One region of the Cellulosimicrobium sp. ES-005 genome, then DNA from elsewhere that is predicted to be linked to it. Evidence: predicted binding sites of a transcription regulator. Region 1 holds the regulator's gene; each other region holds the start of a gene.
What was found. The regulator LexA, encoded in region 1, represses DNA repair genes until DNA is damaged. The targets are predictions, from matches to a motif close to TCGAACANNTGTTCGA.

Region 1 (6,353 bases):
ACACGAACGCGGGCAAGTCGAGCCTGCTCAACGCCATCACGGGTGCGGGCGTGCTCGTCGAGAACGCCCTGTTCGCGACGCTCGACCCCACGGTGCGCCGCACGCGCACCGAGGACGGTCGCGTGTACACGCTCGCCGACACCGTCGGGTTCGTGCGCGCCCTGCCGCACCAGCTCGTCGAGGCGTTCCGGTCGACGCTCGAGGAGGTCGGCGACGCCGACCTGCTGCTCCACGTCGTGGACGCCTCGCACCCCGACCCCGAGGGGCAGATCGCCGCGGTGCGCCACGTCCTGGCCGACATCCCGGGCGTGGAGGACGTGCCCGAGGTGATCGTGCTCAACAAGGCGGACGTCGCGGACCCCGAGACGATCGCGCGGATCCGGCTGCGCGAGCGGCGCACGGTGGTGGTCTCGGCGCACACGGGCGAGGGGATCGAGCACCTGCGCGAGCTCATCGCGCACGAGCTCCCGCGCCCGGACGTGGAGATCGACGTCGTCGTGCCCTACCACCGCGGCGACCTCGTGCACCGCGTGCACACCGAGGGCGAGATCGACCACGAGGAGCACACGCCCGAGGGCACGCTCCTGCGCGGACGCGTCGCCCAGGCGCTCGCGACCGAGCTCGTCGGAGCCTCGGCCCAGGGCTGAGCGACCCGCGCCGGACCCCGGCTCGACGCTCTCCGCGACCCCGTGCGGCACCCGCCGCACGGGGTCGCGGCGTGTCCGCCACCGTCGTCCACAGGGCCGCCGCCCCGTGGGCGACCGACCGTAGACTCGGCGGGTGCCCCCCTCCACGCGACCCGCCCCCGACCGCGTCGACGCCGAGGGGCCGCGGACCCCGGCCGGCACCGCGGGAGGCGACGTGCCCGACGTCGACGCGCTGCTCGACGTCGCCGTCACGCGGCTGGGCGGTGCGCGGCGCGACGGCCAGCACGCGATGGCGCGCGCGGTCACCGACGCGATCGAGGGGTCGGAGCACCTCGTGGTGCAGGCGGGGACGGGCACGGGCAAGTCGCTCGGGTACCTCGTGCCGGCCGTGCGGCACGCGGTGGCGACCGACGAGCGGGTGATCGTCTCGACGGCGACCCTCGCGCTGCAGCGCCAGGTCATCACGCGCGACCTCCCGCTGGTGGCCGACGCCGTGGCGGACCGCCTCCCGCGCCCCGTCACCATCGCGCTCCTCAAGGGCTGGCACAACTACCTGTGCGTCCACAAGATCGCGGGCGGGTACCCGGCCGACGAACCGACGCTGTTCGACCTGCCGGGCGAGTCCGCGGGCGCCGCCGACCACCCCGCCGCGCGCGGCGGGACCAGCGCCGCGGCGCTCGGCGAGCAGGTCGTGCGCCTGCGCGCGTGGGCCGAGGAGACGTCGACCGGGGACCGGGACGACCTCGTGCCCGGCGTGAGCGACAAGGCGTGGCGGCAGGTCTCGGTCACCGCCCTCGAGTGCCTGGGCCAGCGGTGCCCTCTGCTCGCGGAGTGCTTCCCCGAGAAGGCGCGCGCGACGGCCCGCGAGGCCGACGTCGTCGTGACCAACCACGCGATGCTCGGCATCGCCGCGATGGGGTCGCCCGGGGTGCTGCCCGAGCACGACGTGCTCGTCGTCGACGAGGCGCACGAGCTCGCCGACCGCGTGACGGCGGCCGCGACGGTCGACCTGTCGGTACCGGCGATCGAGAGCGCGGCACGCCTCGCGCGGCGGCACGGCGGCGTGACCACGGACGCGCTCGACGCGGCGTCGGCGGCGTTCGGGACGGTCGTCGGGTCGCTGCCCGCCGAGCGGTTCCCCGACGGCCTGCCCGACGGCGCGCGCTCGGCGGTCGCCGCGGTGCGCGACGCCGCGCGGGAGATCCTCTCGACGCTCAAGCCCGAGACCGGGGTGACCAAGCCGGCCCAGCCCGACTCCGGGCTGAAGATGGCGCAGTCGACGATGCTGCAGCTCTTTGAGGTCGCCGAGCGCATGGCCGCGGACCCGACCGGGCACGACGTGCTCTGGTGCTCGCGCCCCGGCGAGGGCGGCTGGTCGGCCGACCGGTTCGGGGAGGGCGCGAGCCGCCTGCACGCCGCCCCCCTGGGCGTCGCGGGCCTCATCCGTACGCACCTGCTCGCCGAGCGGACCGGGGTGTTCACGTCCGCGACGCTCGCGCTCGGCGGCAGCTTCGACGCCGTCGCGCGCACCTTCGGGCTCGGGGGCGGTGGCGAGGGCGGCGACGCCGACGGACCACGGTGGCGCGGCCTCGACGTCGGCAGCCCGTTCGACTACGCGCGGCAGGGCATCCTCTACGTCGCCAAGGCCCTCCCGACGCCGGGCCGTGAGGCCTCCACGGAGCACCAGCTCGACGAGATCGCGGCCCTCGTCGAGGCCGCCGGCGGGCGCACGCTCGGCCTGTTCTCGTCGCGCCGTGCGGCGGTCGCCGCGGCGGAGGCGATGCGCGAGCGGCTCGACGTGCCGATCCTGTGCCAGGGCGACGACCAGCTCCCGACGCTCGTGCGCGAGTTCGCCGACGACCCGGCCACCTGCCTGTTCGGCACGCTGTCGCTCTGGCAGGGCGTCGACGTGCCCGGGCCGTCGTGCCAGCTCGTGCTCATCGACCGGATCCCGTTCCCGCGTCCGGACGACCCGGTGAAGTCGGCCCGGGCGCGGGCGGTCGAGGCGGCGGGCGGCAACGGCTTCATGCAGGTCTCCGCGACGCACGCCGCCCTCCTGCTCGCGCAGGGCGCCGGCCGGCTCGTCCGGTCCACCACGGACCGAGGCGTGGTCGCGGTCCTCGACCCGCGTCTCGTGACCGCGCGCTACGGCACGTTCCTCACGCGGTCCATGCCGGGGTTCTGGCAGACGACCGACCGCGACGTCGCCACCGGTGCGCTCCGGCGCCTCGCCGCCCTAGGCTGAGTCCTTTCCGCGGTCTTCACGATTCCAGCGACTTCACGGAGGCGACATGACGACGAGCACGTCCCCGCAGGGCACGGGCGACGCGAGCACGGGTGGGCCGGGAGGGGGAGCGCGGACGACCAAGCTGGCGATCGTCGGCGCGGGTGCGGTCGGGTCGACCCTGGCGTACGCGGCCCTCATGCGCGGGGCCGCGCGCACCGTGGCGCTCCTGGACGTGAACCGGGCGAAGGTCGACGCGGAGGTGGCGGACCTCCAGCACGGCATCCAGTTCATGCCGATGGCCCGGGTCGAGGGGTCGGACGACGTCGCGGTGTGCGCGGGGGCCGACGTGGTCGTCGTGACGGCCGGGGCGAAGCAGAAGCCGGGCCAGACGCGGCTCGACCTCGCCGAGGGCACGATCGGCCTCATGCGGACGATCCTGCCGGGTCTCGTGGAGGTCGCCCCGGACGCGGTCTACGTCATGGTGACCAACCCCGTCGACATCGTCACCTACGCGGCGCTCAAGTTCTCCGGGCTGCCGCCCTCGCAGCTCTTCGGCAGCGGGACCGTCCTCGACTCCTCGCGGCTGCGCTTCCTCGTGGCCCAGCACTGCGGCGTCGCGGTGCAGAACGTCCACGCGTACATCGCCGGCGAGCACGGCGACAGCGAGATCCCGCTGTGGAGCTCGGCGACCATCGGCGGCGTCCCGCTCCTCGAGTGGCCGGGCCTGGGCGGCCGCGGTCCGCTCACGGCGGACGTGCGCGACGACATCGCGCGCGAGGTCGTGCAGTCGGCCTACCGGATCATCGCGGGCAAGGGGGCGACGAACTACGCCGTGGGGCTCGCGGGTACGCGCATCATCGAGGCCGTGCTCGACGACGAGCACCGCATCCTGCCCGTCTCGACGCTGCTCGACGGCGCGTACGGGCTCGACGACGTGTGCCTCTCGCTGCCGACGCTCGTCGACCGGCGTGGCGCCACCGAGCGGGTCGAGGTCCCGCTGTCCGACGCGGAGCTCGCCGGGCTGCGCTCGTCCGCCGAGTCGCTGCACGCCGTCGCCCGGCGCTTCGGTCTCTGACCGACCGGTTCGCCGGCGGGTCCGGAACGGCGTGTGAGAGCCGGGTGGTCGACGACCACCCGGCTCTCGGCGCTTCCGACCGCGACGTGCCGGCGCCCGCCTCGTCCGCCCCGCGAGGGACCGCTCGGGAGGGTGCGGCGACGGACGGTCCGTGCGGCTCAGAGGCTGCGCAGCACGGAGACGACGCGGCCGAGGACCTGGGCGTCGTCGCCAGGGATCGGGTCGTACGCGGCGTTGTGCGGCATGAGCCAGACGCGACCGTCCGCGCGGCGCAGGGACTTCACCGTGGCCTCGCCGTCGATCATCGCCGCGACGATCTCGCCGTTCTCCGCGACGGGCTGGCGGCGGACGACGACCCAGTCGCCGTCGCAGATCGCGGCGTCGACCATCGAGTCGCCCTGCACCCGCAGGAGGAAGAGCTCGCCCTCGCCGACGAGCTGGCGAGGCAGCGGGAAGACGTCCTCGACGACCTGCTCTGCGAGGATCGGGCCGCCGGCGGCGATGCGGCCGACGACCGGGACGTAGGACGGAGCCGGGTGCGCCTCGTCGTACGCGGGCTCGGGCGCGGAGCCCGCTGCCGTGAGCGGGGTGGCGCGGCGCGCGTCGTCCGGCTGGACGACCTCGATCGCGCGGGGGCGGTTCGGGTCGCGACGCAGGAAGCCCTTGCGCTCGAGAGTCGTGAGCTGGTGCTTCACCGACGACGGGCTCGTCAGGCCCACGGCCTCGCCGATCTCCCGCATGCTCGGCGGGTAGCCGCGCTGCTCGACGCACGCGCGGATGGTCTCGAGCACGAGGCGCTGGCGCGGCGTGAGCCCGTCACCCCCCGCCGACCCGTCCGGGAGCTCCCGCACCTCGGCGAGCCCCCGTGCCCTGTCCGTGCCTCGTCCCGCCATGGTCGCTCCGCCTTCGTCCGTCGCGGCCGCCGACGCCTCCCGGGCGTGCGGCCTCCCCTCCCCGGGGCGTGCGCTCCGGGACCTCGGTCGCCCCTCCGGGTCCGAGCGGACATGTCCGGCGAACCGACCTGACCCCAGGCTAGGGGAGGTTGCGACACGAATCAAACACCTGTTCGAGCATGTCTCGACTCTGTCGGTCGTTCGTGATAGACCTTCGTACAGGTGTTCTACGTACACGTGTTCGACCGACCTGGTCGGCGCGGAGGCGAAGGGCTCGCGGCGTCCGATCGACCGGGGAAGGCGATCGGGCCCGCGGGCCGGGACGGAGCAGGCATGGATGCGATGGCGATCTCGACGGTCGGGCCTCTCGGCCCTGCGGGCGGGGCGACGGGGCGTGCGGAGGAGCGGCCGCTGCGGCTCACGCGCCGGGGCCGCGTGGTCCTCGTGCTCCTGGCCGCCGTGGTCCTGCTGCTGGCCGCGCGGGTGGGCGTCGCCGTCGCGAGCGGCCCGGGCGAGCCCGTGGAGGTCCGGGTGCACGTCGTGAGCTCGGGGGAGACGCTGTGGGAGCTCGCGCAGGGGGTGGCGGCGCCGGGAGAGGACCTGCGCGACGTCGTGAGCGGGCTCGCCGAGCTCAACGGGCTCTCGTCCTCGGGCCTCCAGGCCGGCCAGAAGATCCTCCTCCCGGCGTCCGCCTGAGGCCGGCTGGGCGCCCTCGGTGCGGACGCGAGAGCGCGCTGTGACGCAGGACACGGGCGAAACCGGGCCCCGTGCGGTGCGCAGGGGTTGCGGCATCATTTAGGTCGCCCTAAGTTAGTGTCACCTCACAACGCCGGCTGGGGGGCTGGGCGGACGAGGTGAGGAGCGCGCGGTCCACCGCGACTCCTGTGCACGTCGCCGCGCGTGAGGCGAGTCACGCGCGAGATGGGGACGGGGGCGTCCCGACGGGGGCGGTCGACCACGACCGCCCCCGTTCTGCCGTCCACGAGCACCGGTGCGGCCGTCTGCGCGCCGACGACGCGGCGGGCGCGAGCGGCCGGCGTCGGAGGCGTGTTGCACGGTCCCGCCGCGACGGCATACGTTCGTCGCGCCGACCTGTCGGCGCGAACCCCGCGGAGGAGCCCGCCATGCACTGCCCGTTCTGCCGCCACGCGGACTCCCGCGTCGTCGACTCGCGCACCTCGGACGACGGCGCGTCGATCCGTCGGCGCCGCCAGTGCCCCGAGTGCAACCGCCGCTTCACGACGATCGAGACCGCGAGCCTGTCCGTGGTCAAGCGCTCCGGCGTCACGGAGCCCTTCTCGCGCGAGAAGATCGTCAACGGCGTGCGCAAGGCCTGCCAGGGGCGACCCGTCAACGAGGACGACCTCGCGGTGCTCGCGCAGCGCGTCGAGGAGACCATCCGGGCGAGCGGCAGCGCCGAGCTCGACGCGTACGAGATCGGGCTCGCGATCCTCGGGCCGCTGCGCGAGCTCGACGAGGTCGCCTACCTGCGCTTCGCGAGCGTCTACCAG
Region 2 (6,353 bases), 350 kb from region 1:
AGACCCCGACCGAGGACACGCAGCCGGAGGAGCCGGTCGAGCCGGAGCAGCCGGAGAACGTCACCGTGCCCAGCGTCGTCGGCATGGAGAGCCGGGCCGCGCGCGCCCAGCTCGAGGCGGCAGGGCTCAAGGTGCGGATCACCGAGGAGTTCTCCGACCAGCAGCCGCGGGGCTTCGTCATCAGCCAGTCGTCGATGAGCGAGGTGCCGCCCGGGTCGACGATCGCGCTCGTGGTCTCGAAGGGCACCGATCCCGGGCAGCAGCCGACCGACCCGCCAGACCCGGAGAACCCGGATCCGTCCCCGACCGAGACGGGGCCCCCGGGCGGTGGCGGGAACGGGGGCGGCGGCGGGAACGGCAACCCCTGACCTCGGCCGTCCCGCAGATTTCCAGGGGCCCGCGCCGAGCGGGTACCCTGGGGAGCTGCCGTCCGCACGTCGGACGGCAGCAGCACGAATGCATGAACCCTCCTGTCACGGAGAGACCGTGACCGCGAAGACCAGAGGAGGTGGGTTATCCGCATGCGTCAGTACGAACTGATGATCATCCTCGACCCCGAGATCGAGGAGCGCACCGTCGCCCCGTCGCTCGACAAGTACCTGTCGGTCATCAAGACCGACGGCGGCTCCGTCGACAAGGTGGACATCTGGGGTCGTCGCCGCCTCGCGTACGACATCAACAAGAAGTCCGAGGGCATCTACGCGGTCGTCGACTTCACGTCGACGTCCGACACCGCCAAGGAGCTGGACCGTCAGCTCGGCCTCAACGAGGTCGTCCTGCGGACCAAGATCCTGCGCACGGACGCTCGCTGACCCTCCCCGCGTCCCCCGTCCGACCGTCCCGCACGGGATCTCCACGCCGTAGCGCGTGTGGGCGCCGCGTGATGGGATGAGCGACGCGAGAACGTTACGAGCGAGGCGCGCGGCGCCGTCGACGACACAGACGACACACGAAGGAGCTGGCCATGGCAGGTGACACCGTCATCACGGTGATCGGGAACCTCACGGGAGACCCGGAGCTGCGTTTCACCCCCTCGGGTGCGGCGGTGGCCAACTTCACGGTGGCGTCGACGCCGCGGACCTTCGACCGCCAGTCGAACGAGTGGAAGGACGGGGACACCCTGTTCATGCGCTGCTCGATCTGGCGCGAGGCCGCGGAGAACGTCGCGGAGTCGCTGACGAAGGGCATGCGCGTCATCGTGCAGGGCCGCCTCGTCCAGCGCTCGTACGAGACCCGCGAGGGGGAGAAGCGCACCGTCGTCGAGCTGCAGGTGGACGAGATCGGTCCCTCCCTGCGCTACGCCTCCGCGAAGGTCACCCGGGCCCAGCGCTCGGGTGGCGGTGGCGGCGGCTTCGGCGGCGGTGGCGGCTACGGAGGTGGCGCCAACTCCGGCGGTGCCTCCGGTGGCGGATTCAGCTCCGGCGGCGGTCAGCAGCAGAGCGACGACCCGTGGGCCTCGGCTGGCCCCGCGTCGTCCGGTGGTTCGTTCTCCGACGAGCCCCCGTTCTGATCGCCCGCCACTCCCAGAACACACACCCGTCCCCGCGGGTGCCGCGCCGCTCGTCGGCACGGACCGCGCGCGGGGATCGCACCTTGTAGAGGAGCAACACCATGGCGAAGCCTGTGGTGCGCAAGCCCAAGAAGAAGTCCAACCCGCTGAAGTCGGCCAAGATCGAGTCGGTCGACTACAAGGACACCGCGCTGCTGCGCAAGTTCATCTCCGACCGCGGCAAGATCCGTGCGCGTCGCGTGACCGGCGTCTCCGTCCAGGAGCAGCGCCAGATCGCCCGTGCGGTGAAGAACGCGCGCGAGATGGCGCTGCTGCCGTACACGTCGACGGCTCGCTGAGCGGGAAGGGAGAGAACTCATGGCCAAGCTGATCCTGACCCACGAGGTCACCGGTCTCGGTGAGCCCGGCGACGTCGTCGAGGTGAAGGACGGGTACGCCCGTAACTTCCTCGTCCCGCGCAAGCTCGCCACGCCGTGGTCCAAGGGCGCCGAGTCGCAGGTGACTGCGATCCGCAAGGCGCGCAAGGCCCGCGAGATCGCGTCGCTCGACGACGCGAAGGCGATCCGCGACTCGCTGCAGTCGAAGCCGGTCGTCGTCGAGGCGAAGGCCGGCGCTGCCGGTCGCCTCTTCGGTGCCGTGACGACGGCGGACATCGCGTCCGCCGTGACCGCCGCGGGCGCGTCGGTCGACAAGCGCAAGATCGAGATCGGCCAGCCGATCAAGGCGACGGGGGACTACACGGTCTCCGTCCGCCTCCACCCGGAGGTCTCCGCGACCCTCGCGGTGAAGGTCGTCGCTGCCTGATCTGCTGCTGAGCAGTCCTCGAAGGCCCGGTCCCTCCTCGGAGGGGCCGGGCCTTCGTGCTGTTCACGCCGTCCCGGTGACCATCCAGGCGCTGCCCCGGGCGCGGAGTCCGGTGGTGACGGCGCGGGCGGCCATGAAGACCCCCGCGAAGGCGAGCCACAACCACGCGAGGCCCGCCGCGCCGTCGGGCGCCCACTGCCGGACGGCGAGGGCGAACGGCACGTAGACCACGAGCGTGAGCATGCCCGCCCAGGCGAGGAAGCGGCCGTCCCCGGCGCCGATGAGGACGCCGTCGAGCACGAACACCCAGCCCGCCATGGGCAGGAGCAGCCCGCACACGGCCATGCCGACCGCCACCGCGGCGCGCACCTCCGGGTCGGACGTGAAGAGCAGCGCGAACCACCAGCCGCCCGCGGCCATGACGACCCCGAGGGCCGCGCCCGCCGCGACCCCCCACTGCAGGGTCCGGCGCAGGACGGCCCGGACGCGCGGGACGTCGTCGGCCCCGAGCCCGTGGCCGACGAGCGCCTGCGCGGCGATGGCGAGCGCGTCGAGGGCGAAGGCGGCGAGCCCCCAGACGGAGTTCACGACCTGGTAGCCGGCGAGCGTGACCTCGCCGAGCCCGGTCGCGACGAACACGGTGAGGAGGATCGCGAGGCGCAGCGAGAGGGTGCGGACGAAGAGCGGCGCGCCGGCCCTCGCGTTGGACCAGATGCCGCCGGCCGCGGGGCGCAGGGACGCGCCGTGGCGCCGGGCGCCGCGCACGACCACGACGACGAGCACCGCGCCCATGGTGAGCTGCGCGACGGCCGTCCCGATGCCCGAGCCGGCGATCCCGAGGCCCGCGCCGTAGACGAGGACGACGTTGAGGACCGCGTTGAACGTCGCGCCGCCTGCCGCGACCCACAGGGGCGTCTTCGTGTCCTGCATGCCGCGCAGGACGCCCGTGGAGGCGAGGACGAGGAGCATCCCGGGGAGGCCGAGGGCGGACCAGCGCAGGTAGACGACGGCGTGCTCGGCGACGTCGCCCGTCCCGCCCATCGCGCCGACGGCCCAGGGCGCGGTCGCCCACAGGGCGGCGGCGAGGAGCACGCCGAGCCCGACGGCGAGCCACAGGCCGTCCACGCCCGACTGGAGCGCCTCGCGCGCGTGCCCGGCGCCGATGCGGCGGGCGACGGCGGCCGTGGTCGCGTAGGCGAGGAAGACGCACAGCCCGACGAGCGTGACCAGGAGCGTCGAGGCGAGGGAGAGCCCGGCGAGCTGCGCGGTGCCGAGGTGGCCGACGACGGCGCTGTCGACGAGGACGAAGAGCGGTTCCGCGACGAGCGCGCCGAGGGCGGGGACGGCGAGCGCGAGGATCTCGCGGTCGAGCAGGGAGCGGGTGCGGCGTCCTGTGGACGACGGCGCGGGGTCGGATGGCGTCCGGGTGTCGCCGGAGTGGCCGGGCGGTGTCCGGCGTGTCGTCGGCGTGTCGTCGGACATTCTTTCTTCCACACCCCTGAGGGTAGTGACGAGGCTGGTCAGAGGCCGCTCGCGCTGATGTACACAGGGAGATCGTGACGTTGTCCACACGGTTATCCACCGGGTGTGCACAGTGACGGGGACTGTGTCCACAGGTTCGGGGGTCCCTGTCCACCGGGCGTGCACAGGGTCGTTTGCGGCGTGCAGGACGGCGTTCTAGTGTCGCGGGGTCGTGCCTGTCGGAGGCGGGAGGCGCGGTCACCGGGACAGTCGTGTGGGTGGCCCGCGGTAGAACACGTGTACGACGAAGGTTTGTCCCGGTCGCGCGGTCCCTCGTGGGTCGTGGCGGCTTCGGGGGAGCGAGGGGCGCATGTCGATCGAGGAGCTCGAGGAGAGCTACGGGGGCCCGGGGCCGTCAGGTTTCGACCGGACGCCGCCGCAGGACGTCGCGGCGGAGATGAGCGTGCTCGGCGGCATGCTGCTGTCCAAGGACGCCATCGCCGACGTCATCGAGCAGATCCGCGGCTCCGACTTCTACCGTCCCGCGCACGAGGTCGTGTACGAGTCGATCATCGACCTCTACGGCCGCGGCGAGCCCGCCGACGCGATCACCGTCGTCGCGGAGCTGACCAAGCGCGGCGAGCTGCAGCGCATCGGTGGCGCCCCGTACATCCACGACCTCATGGCCGGCGTCCCGACCGCCGCGAACGCCGGGTACTACGCCCGCATCGTGCGCGAGCGCGCCGTGCTCCGGCGTCTCGTCGAGGCGGGCACGCGCATCGTCCAGCTCGGCTACGCGACCGACGGCGGCGACGTCGACGAGATCGTGAACAACGCCCAGGCCGAGGTCTACGCCGTCACCGAGCGTCGGACCACCGAGGACTACCTCCCGCTCTCGGAGATCCTCGGCCCCACGTTCGACGAGATCGAGGCCGCGCAGGGCCGCGGCGAGGGCATGACCGGCGTCCCGACCGGCTACTCCGACTTCGACCGGCTCACCAACGGCCTGCACCCCGGCCAGATGATCGTCGTCGCGGCGCGACCCGCGATCGGCAAAGCCCTCGCGCTGGACACGCCGCTCCCGACGCCGTCGGGCTGGACGACGATGGGTGACGTCGCCGTCGGTGACCTGCTCGTCTCCGCGGACGGGACGCCCACGCGCGTCGTCGCCGCGACCGAGGTCATGGTCAACCGCCCGTGCTACGAGGTCGAGCTCGACGACGGCACGGTGATCGTCGCGGACGCGCAGCACCAGTGGGTGACCTCGACCCGCGCCCAGCGACGCGCGGTGCGCGCCGGCGAGACGCCGGAGTCGTCCGTGCGCACGACCGAGGAGCTCGCCGCCACGCTCCGGACCGCGACGGCCGACAAGCGCGCGAACCACTCCATCGTCACCGCGGCGCCGCTCGACCTGCCGGACGCGGACCTCCCGATCCACCCTTACGCACTCGGGGTGTGGCTGGGCGACGGCAGCTCCCCACGTGCCGAGCTCGCGTCCGCCGATCCCGAGATCGCGATGCGGCTCGAGGGGCTGGGCTACGTCGCGCGGCCGGACGCGGACGACCTGCGCGCGCCCGGTGTGTCGGGAACCGACCACATCCCGGCTGCGTACCTGCGCGCGAGCGAGGCACAGCGTCGGGACCTTCTGGCGGGTCTGCTCGACACCGACGGCACCGTCATGCCGCAGGGCAGCGTCCAGATCAGCCTGACGAACGAGCGGCTCGCGCGCGAGACGCGTGAGCTCATCCTGTCGCTCGGGTATCGCACGGGTTGGTCGACGAAGACCGTGAAGGGGCGGACCGAGGCGTCGTCGACGGCGTACACGATCACCTTCACGACCGAGGACGACGTGTTCTGGCTGGAGCGCAAGCGCCTCGTCCACAAGGAGCGCCGCCGTCCGGGCACCGCGCGCCTCACGTCACGGTTCGTCGTCGACGTCCGCCGGGTCGAGTCGGTGCCGGTGCGCTGCGTCGAAGTGGACCATCCCTCGCACCTGTACCTGGCAGGACGATCGATGGTGCCGACGCACAACTCCGTGCTCGGCATCAACGTCGCGACTCACGCCGCGGTGCACCACCAGATGGCGTCCGTCATCTTCTCCCTGGAGATGAGCCGCAACGAGATCACCATGCGTCTTCTCGCCGCGGAGGCGCGGGTCCCGCTGACGCGGATGCGGTCCGGAAAGATGGACGAGCAGGACTGGCAGAAGCTCGCGTCGACGATGGGCAAGGTCGCCGAGGCGCCGCTGTTCATCGACGACTCGCCGAACATGTCGCTCATGGAGATCCGGGCGAAGTGTCGGCGCCTCAAGCAGCGTCACGACCTCAAGCTCGTCGTCATCGACTACCTCCAGCTCATGAGCTCCGGCAAGCGCGTCGAGTCGCGCCAGCAGGAGGTCTCGGAGTTCTCGCGTGCGCTCAAGCTCCTCGCGAAGGAGCTCGAAGTCCCGGTCATCGCGATCTCGCAGCTGAACCGTGGTCCGGAGCAGCGCGGCGACAAGAAGCCGCAGATGAGCGACCTGCGTGAGTCGGGCTGCCTCACCGATGACACGAAGATCCTGCGCGCCGACACCGGCGCA
Region 3 (6,353 bases), 1.2 Mb from region 1:
CACCACGGCTCGGTATCGCGTTCGTGCCCACCCACGCCCCGGAGAGCCTGCGGCGGCTCGCCGCGACCGCGGAGGAGGCCGGCCTCGACGACCTCTGGGTGTGGGAGGACTGCTTCAAGCAGTCGGGCCTCGCGTCGGCTGCCGCCGCGCTGGCCTGGACCGAGCACGTGCGCGTCGGCATCGGGCTCATGCCGGCCCCGCTGCGCAGCACGACGATCACCGCGATGGAGGTCGCGACGCTCGCCCGGATGTTCCCCGGACGGCTCGTCGCGGGCGTCGGCCACGGCGTGCAGGAGTGGATGGGGCAGGCGGGGGTCCGTGTCGCGTCACCGCTGACGTTGCTGCGCGAGCACGCCACGACGCTGCGGAGCCTGCTCGCGGGCGAGGAGGTCACGACGGCGGGGCGGTACGTCACGCTCGACGACGTGCGGCTCGACTGGCCTCCCACGCAGCCCGTCCCCCTGTGGCTCGGGGGCGTGGGTCCCCGCTCGCTCGCGCTGGCAGGAGAGCTGGGCGACGGACTGATCCTCGCGAACGCGCTCACCCCGGACGACGTGCGCGTCGCGACGGACGCGGCACGCGCGGGCGGAGCCGTCGACGGCTTCGACGTCCACGCGACGCTCATCGCGGCGACCGGGCCAGGCGCACAGGAGCGCGTCGACCGCGAGGTGCCGCTGTGGGGGAAGGAGGCGGGTCAGGGCATCGGCGCGGGCGGCGACGCCGCGACGATCGCCGCAGCCGTCCTGGCCCTGGCGGACGCGGGCGCGACGGCCGTCGCGGTCCAGCCGACCGCGGACGAGCCGGACGTGGAGGGGTTCGTCCGCTTCCTCGGGCGGGAGGTCGCGCCGCTGCTCAGCGCCCGCTGACGCGCGACGCGTCGGTGGACCCGCCGGCGCGCTGACGCTCCCGGAGGCCGTGCACGAGCGCGACGACCGCGCACACGAGTGCGACCGCCCCGACGGCGAGCGCGAGGCGCACGGGGAAGGCGGCGTAGAGGTCGGACACGTCGCCGACCGGGAGCCCCCACTCGACGGCGGTCTCGCGCAGCTCGCCCGCGAGGACCCCGACCCGGCCCGGCACCCGCGACGCGACCGCGGCGACCCAGCCGAGGAGCTCGATGACGACGGAGGCCACGGAGTAGGCACCGGTCGCGAGGGGGATCACGGGGACACCCTAGCGGAGGCGGACACCGCGGGCATATCCGGCACGACCCCGAGAATCCCCTGGTGCGACCCTCAGACCAGCGGCTTCGCGAAGCAGAGCGCGACGTGGTTGTCGCCGACGTACGGCGGGAAAGCGAGGACGGCGCGGTACCCGAGCGAGCGGTAGAGCGCGATCGCGCCCGGTTGGCGGATCCCCGTCTCGAGCAGGAGCCGGGCCGCCCCGCGCTCGCGCGCGACGGCCTCGAGCCCGTCGAGGAGCCTGCGGGCCGTCCCGGTCCTGCGTGCCCGTGGGCGCACGTAGACCTTCTTCACCTCGAGCGCGTCGGTGGGCGCCCCGGGTGCGGGGCGACGCAGCGACGCACACCCGACGGCCTCCCCGTCCCGGTAGGCGACGAGGGTCGTCACCACGTCGTCGCCCAGGCGCGCGTCGACCGCGTCGAACCCGCCCGCGGCGTCGAGCCCGCCGAACAGCTCGGGGTAGAGGACGGCGGACGACGTCTCGTGCATCTCCCGGCGCAGTGCTGCCGCGTCCGGGTCGTCCCACGGGACGGGGCGGACCTCCACGACCTCACGGGCAGCGACGCTCGCGGGCTCGCTCGGGCCCACGGTCGCCCGCGGGATGCTCGCCCCGAGCCGGCCGCTCGTCGCCGACGTCTCGTCCGCGGTGCCGGTGCCGACGCCCGGACCGCACGCGGCCCTCAGGTCGAGCGCGAAGCAGCGCGAGAGCGGGTGCCCGGCGTAGTGGCCGTACGACTCGATCGGGACGTACCCGAGCGCGAGGTAGAGGTCGATCGACTCGGGCTGGAGCGTCCCGGTCTCCAGGACCACGCGTTCGAGCCCGGCGACGACCGCGTGCCGGTGCACGGCCCGCATCGCGGTGCGCGCGTGACCGCGGCCGCGGTGGTCGGGCTCGACCCAGAGGCGCTTCACCTCCCCGGTGCGCGCGGGGTGCGTCCCGCCGCGGCCGTCGGGCGTGCCCGACACGTCGCGCAGCGCGACGAACGCGACCGGCTCGCCGCCCGCCCGGACCACGACGTTCGCGACCGACGCCTCGGGCTCGAACGTGCCCGCGTCGGGCTCGCCGTACCGCCCGGCGAGCTCCGCCTGCTGACGCGTGCGCAGGAGCTCGGCCGCGGCGTCGTCCCCGGGGACCGCCTCGACGGTGACGCGCGTGCCTGGGCCCCCGACGCCGTCGGGCAGGACGCGCGAGGGCGCGCCGGTCACACCGACCCGGTCATGCGTGGACGAGCGCGCCCAGGACCGACGTGAAGAAGCCGAGCCCGTCGGTGCCGGCACGGGGGCCGGCCTCGTTCGCGGGCCCGAAGCCCGCCTCGACGGCGTGCTCGGGGTGCGGCATGAGGCCGACGACGTTGCCCGCGGCGTTGGTGATGCCGGCGATGCCGCGACGCGAGCCGTTCGGGTTCCAGCCGTCGTAGCGGAAGACGACGCGGCCCTCGGCCTCGAGCTCGTCGAGCGTGCGGTCGTCCGCGACGAACTGCCCGTCCTGGTTCTTCAGCGGGACCGTGATGCGCTGGCCGACCGTGTAGTCGCGCGTCCAGGCCGTCTCGGCGTTCTCGACCACGAGGACCTGCTCGCGGCAGATGAAGTGCAGGTGGTCGTTCTTGACCATCGAGCCGGGCAGCAGGTGGGCCTCGGTGAGGACCTGGAAGCCGTTGCAGATGCCCAGGACCGGCATGCCGCCCGCCGCCGCGTCGACGATCGACTCCATGACGGGCGCGAAGCGGCTGATCGCGCCCGCGCGCAGGTAGTCGCCGTAGGAGAAGCCACCGGGCAGGACGACCGCGTCGACGCCGTGCAGGTCGGCGTCCGCGTGCCACAGCGACACGGCCTCGCCGCCCGCGAGACGCACCGCGCGCGCCGCGTCGCGGTCGTCGAGCGTGCCGGGGAAGGTGACGACGCCGATCCGCGCCGTCGCGAGCGTCGCGCCGCTCATCAGGCGAGCCCCTCGGACGTGATCGTCGCGGCGGCGTCGGCCTCGATGTCGGCGACACGCACGACGTCCTCGATCACCGGGTTCGACAGCACCTTGACCGCAGCCTCCTCGGCGGCGGCGAGGATCTCCGGCGTGACCGGGCCGTCGACCTCAAGCTCGAACCGCTTGCCCTGGCGGACGGACGTGAACTGGGTGAAGCCGAGGCGCGGCAGCGCCCCGACGACGGCCTTGCCCTGCGGGTCCAGGATCTCGGGCTTGGGCATGACCTCGACGACGACGCGTCCCACGGGGGCTCCTTGGCGAGAGAGTTCGGGAGGGCCGGGGCTCCGGGATCCCGACCACGTCACGGCCGTCGAGGACGGTCGGTGGGACGGGACGAGCGGGAGCCGACGGCGGGATTCCGCGCCCAGTCTACCGGGCGCCCGGGCGACGTCCGGCGGCCGTCCGCACCGTGGCACGACGGCGCTGCCGGGCTCAGGCCCCGGCTGCCCGCGGCGGGTCTGCCGGGACGTCCACGGGGATGTTGCCGTCGAGCACGTGCTTGCGCCACGCTCGCGCGACGTGCGAACGGCGGAAGAGGAGCCCTCCGCCGAGGAACGTCCCGCACCACAGGAGGATCAGCCAGAGGTCGGGCCTGGTGACCTCGACGGAGAACAGGAGCTGCGCCAGCACCGGCCAGCCGTAGAAGATCGCGAGAGCGGTCCCGAGCCCCGTCATGGTCACGCGCCAGGGGTAGAGCACGCCGTGGATGTCGTCGGCGACCCACCACCAGTAGCGCGCGGGCAGCCGGGCGTCGAACAGCCGGTACAGCAACCAGCGCCCGAGCGGCGGGTGCTCCCGCCGGCGCAGCGCCCAGCCCGCACGCACCAGCCCCCACGCCTCGCGCGCGCCGATGCCGTGCGGCGCCCCGGCGTCGTCGGATGCGGGCGCGAGGTCGAGCAGGACCGCGAGCGCCTCGTCGCCGTGGAGGCGACGCCAGCGCGGCGGGTAGGCGCGGAGCCAGAACCGGGCGGACCGCTCGTACCGGTCCGCGCCGCCCGCGCTCACGCGCCGCTCCCCGCGAGGCCGTCGGCGGCACCCGCCGGGCCGTGGCGTTCCAGGGACCGCCGCGCGCGCTCGGCGAGCTCGGCGAGGCGGAGGGTCTCCGTCCGGGCCGCGCGGCGCCCGTCGTCGGTGGCGCGGTAGTAGCGCCGGAGGCGGCCGTCGACGACCTCCTCCCCGGTCGGCACGACGAGCCCGGCCGCCACGAGCCGGTCGAGGTTGCCGTAGAGGGTGCCGGCCCCGAGCCGGGTGCGGCCGTCGGACAGCTCGCGCACGGCCTGGATCACCGCGTACCCGTGCCGCGGCTCCGCGCTGAGGGAGAGCAGCACGAGGTACGCCTGCTCGGTCATGCGGAACGCGGGAGGGCTCGGTGCCATGAACGATATATATCGGATGACGACCCATAGAGCCAACCCTCGACGCGTGTCAGAGGGTGCCGCTAGAGTCGAACACGTGTTCGAGACGCACGCTCGGGCACGGTGCGAGGGCGGGGTCCTGCCCCTTCCCCGCCCTCGCACGAACCACGGCTCGACGACGCAGGGAGGTTCGCGTGGCAGCACCGCTCGCACTCGCCCCGGCCATGGAGCGCGGCAGGGCACGACCGTCGCCGCGGACCGTCGCGCGCGTCCTCGCGCGCGACGAGACCTGCGTCTTCCCTGGCTGCCGCGTCCCGGCGTTCCGTTGCGACCTCGACCACGTCGTGGCACCGCGGCCGGGCGCGGACGACACCGCCGCGGCCGCCGCGCAGGAGGCCGACAACCTCGTCGCGCTCTGCCGGCACCACCGCGTCGTGCGCGCGCGCGACGGCTGGCGGCCCGCCCTGCTCGCCGACGGCTCGGTCCGGTGGACCGCGCCGAGCGGGCACACCTACGTGCGCCCGGGCGCCGCCCGGACCGCCCGACGACTCAGCCGAGCGTCGAGCCCGTGAGCCGCTCGTACGCCTCGAGGTACCGGGCGCGGGTGCGCGTGACGACCTCTGCGGGGATCGAGGGCGGCGGGGTGTCGGACGCGCGGTCCCACCCGGATGCGGGCGACACGAGCCAGTCGCGGACGAACTGCTTGTCGTAGCTCGGCTGCGCGCGCCCCGGCTCCCACTGGTCCGCGGGCCAGAACCGCGACGAGTCGGGCGTGAGCACCTCGTCGCCGAGGACGGTCCGGCCGGTGGTCGGGTCCACGCCGAACTCGAGCTTGGTGTCCGCGAGGATCACGCCGCGCTCGCGCGCGATCTGCTCGGCGCGCGCGTAGACGGCGAGCGTGAGCTCCCGCAGGCGCGTGGCGTCGTCGAGGCCGATCTGCTCCGCGACGACGTCGAAGGAGACGTTCTCGTCGTGCTCGCCCACGGCAGCCTTGGTCGCGGGCGTGAAGATCGGCTCGGGCAGGCGCGAGCCGTCGACCAGCCCGGCGGGCAGCGGCACGCCGCAGACCTCTCCCCCGGCGCGGTACTCGACGAGCCCGGAGCCGGTGAGGTACCCGCGCGCCACGCACTCGACGGGGAACATGTCGAGGCGGCGGCAGATCATCGCGCGGCCAGCGACGACGTCGGGCACGAGGCCGTCGCCCGGCTCCGACGACACCTCGGTCGACACCACGTGGTTCGGCACGAGGTCGGCGAGCTGCTCGAACCACCACAGGCTGAGCTGCGTGAGCACGACGCCCTTGTCCGGGATGCCCGGCGACAGCACGTGGTCGTACGCGCTGACCCGGTCGCTCGCGACGACGAGGACGACGTCGCCGAGCGGGTGCACGCCGCCGACGGCGGGCAGGTCCGGTGCGTAGAGGTCCCGCACCTTGCCGGAGTACACGTGCGTCCAGCCGGGCAGGTCGAGCGCCGCGGTGTCGAGGGCGTCCACCTCGCCGAGCGAGAGGGCCGAGGCAGGATCCTGAGGGGTGTCGGTCACGGCCCCTAGTCTCGCACCGCCCTCCACCGGCGCGGCACCGTGTCCGACGACAGGTCGCCCTCCCCGCCCACCACCGAGAGGCGGCCCGGCCCGGCGTCCCGTCGGGCGCCGGGCCGACCGCACCCGACAGCACGGGACGAGGACCGCCGCCGAGCCCGGACGCGACGAACGTCGCGGAAGTCGCTACTGTGCCCTCAGGACGGTCGTGGGAGCGCTCCCTCACCGTCGGGGGCACGCATCGGAGCGACCCCCTCGGGGGCGCCTGCACCGCCGTCCCGGCCCTGCCGACGACGGCAG

Region 2: ABRQ22_RS12235 (replicative DNA helicase) is a predicted target of LexA. The motif match lies at 4,065-4,080, and genes of this name have one in related genera.
Region 3: ABRQ22_RS16110 (HNH endonuclease signature motif containing protein) is a predicted target of LexA. The motif match lies at 4,604-4,619, and genes of this name have one in related genera.

What each region holds. Positions count from the first base shown of each region.
Region 1 covers NZ_CP159290.1:2,432,253-2,438,605, reverse strand. Annotated here, with positions in the region: gene hflX (GTPase HflX) at 1-647, shown strand, start outside; gene ABRQ22_RS10685 (ATP-dependent DNA helicase) at 862-2,892, shown strand; gene ABRQ22_RS10680 (L-lactate dehydrogenase) at 2,939-3,949, shown strand; gene lexA (transcriptional repressor LexA) at 4,108-4,842, opposite strand; gene ABRQ22_RS10670 (LysM peptidoglycan-binding domain-containing protein) at 5,176-5,538, shown strand; gene nrdR (transcriptional regulator NrdR) at 5,967-6,353, shown strand, end outside.
Region 2 covers NZ_CP159290.1:2,784,372-2,790,724, reverse strand. Annotated here, with positions in the region: gene ABRQ22_RS12265 (penicillin-binding protein) at 1-368, shown strand, start outside; gene rpsF (30S ribosomal protein S6) at 522-812, shown strand; gene ABRQ22_RS12255 (single-stranded DNA-binding protein) at 965-1,510, shown strand; gene rpsR (30S ribosomal protein S18) at 1,612-1,848, shown strand; gene rplI (50S ribosomal protein L9) at 1,868-2,314, shown strand; gene ABRQ22_RS12240 (MATE family efflux transporter) at 2,378-3,796, opposite strand; gene ABRQ22_RS12235 (replicative DNA helicase) at 4,146-6,353, shown strand, end outside.
Region 3 covers NZ_CP159290.1:3,609,875-3,616,227, reverse strand. Annotated here, with positions in the region: gene ABRQ22_RS16145 (LLM class flavin-dependent oxidoreductase) at 1-866, shown strand, start outside; gene ABRQ22_RS16140 (hypothetical protein) at 853-1,164, opposite strand; gene ABRQ22_RS16135 (GNAT family N-acetyltransferase) at 1,236-2,387, opposite strand; gene purQ (phosphoribosylformylglycinamidine synthase subunit PurQ) at 2,398-3,117, opposite strand; gene purS (phosphoribosylformylglycinamidine synthase subunit PurS) at 3,117-3,404, opposite strand; gene ABRQ22_RS16120 (hypothetical protein) at 3,592-4,164, opposite strand; gene ABRQ22_RS16115 (PadR family transcriptional regulator) at 4,161-4,535, opposite strand; gene ABRQ22_RS16110 (HNH endonuclease signature motif containing protein) at 4,709-5,086, shown strand; gene ABRQ22_RS16105 (phosphoribosylaminoimidazolesuccinocarboxamide synthase) at 5,064-6,008, opposite strand.